DNA from 2 places in the Pallidibacillus thermolactis genome. Region 1 is predicted to be linked to the other one. Evidence: a T-box and tRNA genes for the amino acid it is inferred to sense, from the RefSeq annotation. Region 1 holds a T-box; the other holds one or more tRNA genes.
What was found. The T-box of region 1 lies ahead of ileS (isoleucine--tRNA ligase). A T-box ahead of a tRNA ligase gene usually reads a tRNA of that ligase, here a tRNA-Ile.
Positions count from the first base shown of each region.

Region 1 (3,469 bases):
GTAACAGGAAATATTTCAGATATGTTTACAGAGCAAGAATTTGACGATACGAGGTGGTAACAATTGACTGAAATAATTCGAATTATCGATGTGCTATTTGAAATTTATTTTATTGCATTAATTATCTATATTTTTATGTCATGGATTCCTGGATCAAGAGAAACGGCCATTGGCGAATTTTTAGGAAAAATTACAGAACCTTATTTAGAGCCATTTAGAAGATTTATTCCGCCTTTAGGTATGTTTGATTTATCACCAATTGTTGCGATTTTAGTTCTTCAATTTGCTAAAATTGGTTTGATCCAACTTCTAATCATGATTTTTTAATAAGGAGTCAGCATGTCAATATATCAACATTTCCGCCTAGAAGAAAAAGAATTTATTGACCAAGTGCTCACTTGGAAAAGTTACGTTGAAATGAACTACGCGCCAAAATTAACCGATTTTTTAGATCCGCGGGAACAGTTTATTGTTCAATCCATTGTTGGTCATAATGGAGAATGTAAGGTTCAATTTTTCGGTGGAATTCAAGGTGCGGAACGTAAACGCGCGCTTCTATATCCAGATTATTTACAACCAAATGAAGACGAATTTCAAATTCAATTATTTGAAATTCATTACCCAGAAAAATTTATTCAACTGACCCATCCGAAAATTTTAGGGAGTTTAATGGGGATAGGCTTAAAAAGGGAAAAATTTGGTGATATTTTAATGGAGCAAAAACGCAGTCAATTCCTTTGTGCAAAAGAAATTGCAGACTATGTTCGCTTACATTTTCATCACGTTGGTAAAGCGAAAGTTAGGCTCGAAGCATGTTCTTTATCTCAAGCTATACAGGTAAATGAACAAACGGAAGAACATGATTTTACTGTTTCTTCTTTACGGTTAGATGCAGTTTTATCGACGGCAAGTCGTCTTTCTCGTGAAAAAGCACAAAAGTTAATTGAAAATGGACAGGTGAAAGTGAATTTTAAAATAGTCGAATCACCGTCATATCAATTACAAGAAGGAGATCTAATTTCTGCTAGAAAAATTGGACGTATGAAATTAGCCTCAATAGGGGAACAAACGAGAAAAAATAAGTGGCGGATCACACTTGAATTTTTTCATTAAATCTAATCGTTTAGCAGGAAAATTATCACAAACTGTCGAAAAATAGTTTATAATATAAAATAATATGATCTTACTTTGGAGGTGGCTTTATGCCGTTAACGCCGTTAGATATACATAACAAAGAATTTTCCAAGTCTTTTCGAGGTTACGACGAAGATGAGGTAAATGAATTTTTAGACCAAGTAATTAAAGATTATGAGATCATCATTCGCGACAAAAAGGATTTAGAAGAACGTGTAAAGGATTTAGAAGAAAAATTAAAACACTTCAGTAATATTGAGGAAACATTAAACAAATCAATCCTTGTTGCTCAAGAAGCTGCAGAAGAAGTAAAAAGCAATGCACAAAAAGAGGCGAAATTAATTATACGTGAGGCAGAAAAAAATGCGGATCGTATTGTTAATGAGGCACTTTCAAAAGCAAGAAAAATTGCGTTGGAAATAGAAGATTTGAAGAAGCAATCAAAAGTTTTCCGTAACCGATTTAAAATGTTGATCGAGGCTCAGCTTGAAATGGTCAATAGTAAAGATTGGGATCAATTAATGGAATTTGATATTGATGCGACAGAGTTAAAGTCAATTGCTGAAGAAGAATTACATTTTAGCACACAAAATAACTAAAACATGAAAAGTATTGACGAATGAGTAAATATTGCATATAATTCGTTATACAATATTTTAATGGGGAAAATTTCATATTATGAAACGAAGATAGGGACAGTACGACTTCAACTCTTTTACTTAGCGAGCCGGTGATGGTGGGAGTCCGGTTAAAAGGGAAGTTGGAACATCACCCTGGAGTTCTTGTGCTGAAGTAATAGTAAGTACAAGCGTGACTACACGTTATTATATACAAGTGGGCAATTTTTGCCTATTTGGGTGGTACCGCGGGAAAAACCTTCTCGTCCCAAAGGGGATGAGAAGGTTTTTCTATTATTGTAAAATCGTTATGATTACAAATGATTAGAATTTCTTTAAATGGTTAATGATGAATGAAGATAATAAAAGGAAGGTGTAAGAGATTTGGATTATAAAGAAACATTATTAATGCCAAAAACAAAGTTTCCAATGCGAGGGAATTTAACGAAAAAAGAACCTGAAATTCAGGCGAAATGGGAAGAAATGAACATTTATAAAAAAGTACAAGAACGGACGAATGGACGCCAAAAATACGTTCTTCATGATGGACCACCATATGCGAACGGTAGTCTTCATATGGGGCATGCCTTAAATAAAGTCTTAAAAGACATCATCGTACGTTCAAGGTCAATGTTAGGCTATGATGCGCCATATGTTCCAGGATGGGATACACATGGTCTTCCGATTGAACAAGAATTAACGAAAAAAGGTGTTAATCGGAAAGAAATGACTGTTTCTGAGTTCCGGAAACTTTGTGAACAATATGCTTACGAACAAATTGATATTCAACGAAAAGGATTTAAAAGCCTTGGTATTCGAGGAGACTGGGAAAATCCATATTTAACGCTTCATCCAACATTTGAAGCACAACAGATTCGCGTTTTTGGTGAAATGGCGAAAAAAGGTTTAATCTATAAAGGTTCTAAACCTGTTTATTGGTCTCCATCTTCTGAATCAGCTCTTGCTGAAGCGGAAATTGAATATAAAGATGTACGTTCACCATCGATTTATGTTGCTTTCCCAGTAAAAGATGGAAAAGGTGTTTTAGATAATGATACTGAAATTGTGATTTGGACAACGACACCATGGACAATTCCAGCTAACTTAGGTATTTCTGTTCACCCTGAGTTTAACTATATTGTTGTAAACGTTGGGGACCGTAAATTCCTAATTGCTGAAGATTTATTAAAAACTGTGGCAGAAGAAATTGAATGGACAGACTATAAAGTTGTTCAAACAGTGAAAGGAAAAGAGTTAGAATACGTCGTTGCAAAACATCCGATTTATGATCGTGATTCTCTTGTGATGTGCGGTGAACACGTCACTTTAGATGCAGGTACAGGAGCCGTTCATACCGCTCCGGGACACGGGGAAGACGACTTCTATATTGGTCAAAAATATAATTTAGGTGTTTTAGCACCGGTCGATGAAAAAGGACATTTGACGGAAGAAGCACCAGGATTTGAAGGACTTTTTTACGATAAAGCAAATAAAGCCATTACAGAAAAACTAAAAGAAGTAGGGGCTTTATTAAAACTGAATTTCATTACTCACTCCTATCCGCATGATTGGCGTACGAAAAAACCTGTTATTTTCCGTGCTACACCACAATGGTTCGCATCCATTGAACCGATTCGTGAACAATTGCTAAAAGAAATTCAAAATGTTACTTGGTATAATCAATGGGGCGAAACAAGACTATATAACATGATCCGCGA
Region 1 is NZ_JAOUSE010000002.1:162,811-166,279, reverse strand. It holds gene OEV82_RS01680 (cell division protein SepF) at 1-60, shown strand, start outside; gene OEV82_RS01675 (YggT family protein) at 64-327, shown strand; gene OEV82_RS01670 (YlmH family RNA-binding protein) at 340-1,113, shown strand; gene OEV82_RS01665 (DivIVA domain-containing protein) at 1,203-1,733, shown strand; T-box leader at 1,812-2,025, shown strand; gene ileS (isoleucine--tRNA ligase) at 2,136-3,469, shown strand, end outside.

Region 2 (3,469 bases), on a different contig from region 1:
CTTTATTATTTATCGGGATTTCCATTTTGTTAGGCATTTATATTTGTGTAAATAGCAGTTGGTGGATTGCTTTAGTTGGAGTTATTTCAATTTTAGTTGGATATCTATATACAGGTGGTCCATTACCTATTTCATCTACTCCACTTGGCGAAATTATGTCCGGTTTATTTATGGGAATTAATATTATTTTAATTTCCTATTTTATTCAAACTGGTACGATTACAACAACTGCCATCTTAGTATCAATCCCAACAACGATATTAATTGGGGTTATTAATCTATCAAATAATATTCGCGATGTTAAAGGTGATAAGGAATTTGGAAGAAAAACTTTGCCTGTATTACTCGGTAGAGATAATGCATTAAAAATTATGGCAGCTAGTTTCTTCATCTCCTATATTTGGATTATCGGTTTAATCATATTCAATCATTTAACTCCATGGCTTCTCATTGTATTACTAAGTATTCCAAAAGCATACAAAGCTGTAAAAGGGTTCATGGGTAAAACAGAACCTATTGAAATGATGCCAGCAATGAAAGCAACAGCACAGACGAATACGTTCTTTGGATTTTTATTATCAATTGGATTTATTATCTCATTTATATTCTAAAACAGCAGTCTATTCTTAGACTGCTGTTTTAATTTGGTTAGATATAGATAGCATATTGTCTATAAATGTTTCGCAATTAATGTATTTATAGTTCATCTTCTATTTAGAGAAATTGATTTCCCATATCACAATCTCACAATTGTTTGTATTTTATTTATTAGTATAATTATTAGAACTTTTTTTGCTTTTTAATTTTACAAGATTTCACAACGGACATTTTAGGGGCGAAAATAATAAATTTGTACTTATATTTGGTCCACAAGCAGTTGGCAAAAATGACAGTTGGAAAAAAATAAAAAAAATTAACGGCTTTTAAATAATTTCACAATCATCTTACGATAGAATGGCTCGAACCGTTTTTTGGATTAGTCCAATAATGTGGAAACTATCAGATTCATTTCGAACTGAGATTTTTAAAGCCTTTGCAAAAACTAACCAACCAGGTTTAATATTCACTTATGTATGGGCTTTTGATAGAAAGAAGATTGAAAGCTTGTAGAGAACATCTGTAAAATTTTTGAAGAAAAAGGAGTAGAAGTATATTTCGTAGAATTAGAAGCTGATATAAATGAACCCATAAATAGAAATAAAAGTCCATATCGATTAAAAGAAAAGCCCACAAAAAGAAATATTGAAAGATCTGAAAGAGAATTACTTGAAACAATGAAAAGTCATAGATTAAATTCTTATAAAGGCGAAATAACAAGAAAAATTATATAAAAATCAATAATACAAATCGGACACCAATTGAGACAGCAAAAATGATCTCAAAACGATTTCATTTTTTTATAAGAATACATAAAATGATCCCCAAAAAAGACAATAACTACTCTAGAATCAAATAAAAAGCACTTCCTATTGGGAAGTGCTTTTTCAATGACCCCTACGGGATTCGAACCCGTGTTACCGCCGTGAAAGGGCGGTGTCTTAACCACTTGACCAAGGGGCCAAAATAATGGTGGAGAAGGTGGGATTCGAACCCACGCACCGGATAAACCCGGTCTAACGGTTTAGCAAACCGTCCTCTTCAGCCACTTGAGTACTTCTCCATCTGGCTCCGCAGGTAGGATTCGAACCTACGACCGATCGGTTAACAGCCGATTGCTCTACCACTGAGCTACTGCGGAATAATATATTTTTTCTGATGGGCCTGAGTGGACTCGAACCACCGACCTCACGCTTATCAGGCGTGCGCTCTAACCGACTGAGCTACAGGCCCATTTATGGAGCGGGTGAAGGGAATCGAACCCTCGACAACAGCTTGGAAGGCTGTGGTTTTACCACTAAACTACACCCGCATAACTGAATTAAAATGGTGGTTCGGGGCGGAATCGAACCGCCGACACATGGATTTTCAGTCCATTGCTCTACCGACTGAGCTACCGAACCGTAAGGATATTTGTTTTAATGGCGGTCCGGACGGGACTCGAACCCGCGACCTCCTGCGTGACAGGCAGGCATTCTAACCAACTGAACTACCGGACCAATATTGCGGGGGTAGGATTTGAACCTACGACCTTCGGGTTATGAGCCCGACGAGCTACCAGACTGCTCCACCCCGCGGTAATAATATTTCTCTGTTCGCTAATATATTATGGTGGAGGAAGAGGGATTCGAACCCCCGCGCGGTTTGACCCGCCTGTCGGTTTTCAAGACCGATCCCTTCAGCCAGACTTGGGTATTCCTCCAAAAAGATAATATGGTGGACCTTGTAGGACTCGAACCTACGACCGGACGGTTATGAGCCGTCTGCTCTAACCAGCTGAGCTAAAGGTCCTTGTATTATAGTAGCGGCGGAGGGAATCGAACCCCCGACCTCACGGGTATGAACCGTACGCTCTAGCCAGCTGAGCTACGCCGCCATGGACTATATTACTCATTAATGGTGGAGCCTAGCGGGATCGAACCGCTGACCTCCTGCGTGCAAAGCAGGCGCTCTCCCAGCTGAGCTAAGGCCCCATTTATAATAATGTGTCTTTTTATCTATCGGGAAGACAGGATTCGAACCTGCGACCCCTTGGTCCCAAACCAAGTGCTCTACCAAGCTGAGCTACTTCCCGTAACATAAGCGCGCCCGAGAGGAGTCGAACCCCTAACCTTTTGATCCGTAGTCAAACGCTCTATCCAATTGAGCTACGGGCGCATAATTAATGAAATGGTGCCGAGGACCGGAGTCGAACCGGTACGGTAGTCACCTACCGCAGGATTTTAAGTCCTGTGCGTCTGCCAATTCCGCCACCCCGGCGAGTTGATTATGGAGCGGAAGACGGGATTCGAACCCGCGACCCCCACCTTGGCAAGGTGATGTTCTACCACTGAACTACTTCCGCGTTGTTTTTTTGATGCGGGTGAAGGGAGTCGAACCCCCACGCCTTACGGCGCCAGATCCTAAGTCTGGTGCGTCTGCCAATTCCGCCACACCCGCAAATGGTGAGCCGTAGAGGATTCGAACCTCTGACCCTCTGATTAAAAGTCAGATGCTCTACCGACTGAGCTAACGGCTCGTCTTACTATATGTTTAAACTGGTGCCGGCCAGAGGACTCGAACCCCCAACCTACTGATTACAAGTCAGTTGCTCTACCAATTGAGCTAGGCCGGCATATCAATTAAATATGGAGGATGACGGGATCGAACCGCCGACCCCCTGCTTGTAAGGCAGGTGCTCTCCCAGCTGAGCTAATCCTCCTAGAGTCTGGCAACGTCCTACTCTCGCAAAGGGAAACCCTTCACTACCATCGGCGCTGAGAAGCTTAACTTCCGTGTTCGGGATGGGAACGGGTGTGACCTTCTCGCTATCGTCACCAAACAAATTGGTTAGGACAAGTATTATTATACATGTTTTTTTTAAAATTTCAAG
Region 2 is NZ_JAOUSE010000028.1:142-3,610, reverse strand. It holds gene OEV82_RS09805 (1,4-dihydroxy-2-naphthoate polyprenyltransferase) at 1-611, shown strand, start outside; partial or broken gene OEV82_RS09800 (shikimate kinase) at 793-1,456, shown strand; tRNA gene OEV82_RS09795 (tRNA-Glu) at 1,489-1,560, opposite strand; tRNA gene OEV82_RS09790 (tRNA-Ser) at 1,568-1,660, opposite strand; tRNA gene OEV82_RS09785 (tRNA-Asn) at 1,664-1,738, opposite strand; tRNA gene OEV82_RS09780 (tRNA-Ile) at 1,757-1,830, opposite strand; tRNA gene OEV82_RS09775 (tRNA-Gly) at 1,836-1,909, opposite strand; tRNA gene OEV82_RS09770 (tRNA-Phe) at 1,925-2,000, opposite strand; tRNA gene OEV82_RS09765 (tRNA-Asp) at 2,020-2,096, opposite strand; tRNA gene OEV82_RS09760 (tRNA-Met) at 2,101-2,174, opposite strand; tRNA gene OEV82_RS09755 (tRNA-Ser) at 2,207-2,299, opposite strand; tRNA gene OEV82_RS09750 (tRNA-Ile) at 2,312-2,388, opposite strand; tRNA gene OEV82_RS09745 (tRNA-Met) at 2,400-2,473, opposite strand; tRNA gene OEV82_RS09740 (tRNA-Ala) at 2,495-2,570, opposite strand; tRNA gene OEV82_RS09735 (tRNA-Pro) at 2,598-2,671, opposite strand; tRNA gene OEV82_RS09730 (tRNA-Arg) at 2,681-2,754, opposite strand; tRNA gene OEV82_RS09725 (tRNA-Leu) at 2,768-2,856, opposite strand; tRNA gene OEV82_RS09720 (tRNA-Gly) at 2,867-2,941, opposite strand; tRNA gene OEV82_RS09715 (tRNA-Leu) at 2,955-3,036, opposite strand; tRNA gene OEV82_RS09710 (tRNA-Lys) at 3,040-3,115, opposite strand; tRNA gene OEV82_RS09705 (tRNA-Thr) at 3,136-3,211, opposite strand; tRNA gene OEV82_RS09700 (tRNA-Val) at 3,226-3,298, opposite strand; rRNA gene rrf (5S ribosomal RNA) at 3,303-3,418, opposite strand.
Region 2: it encodes a tRNA-Ile, which carries the amino acid that the T-box ahead of ileS (isoleucine--tRNA ligase) is inferred to sense. The anticodon was not compared.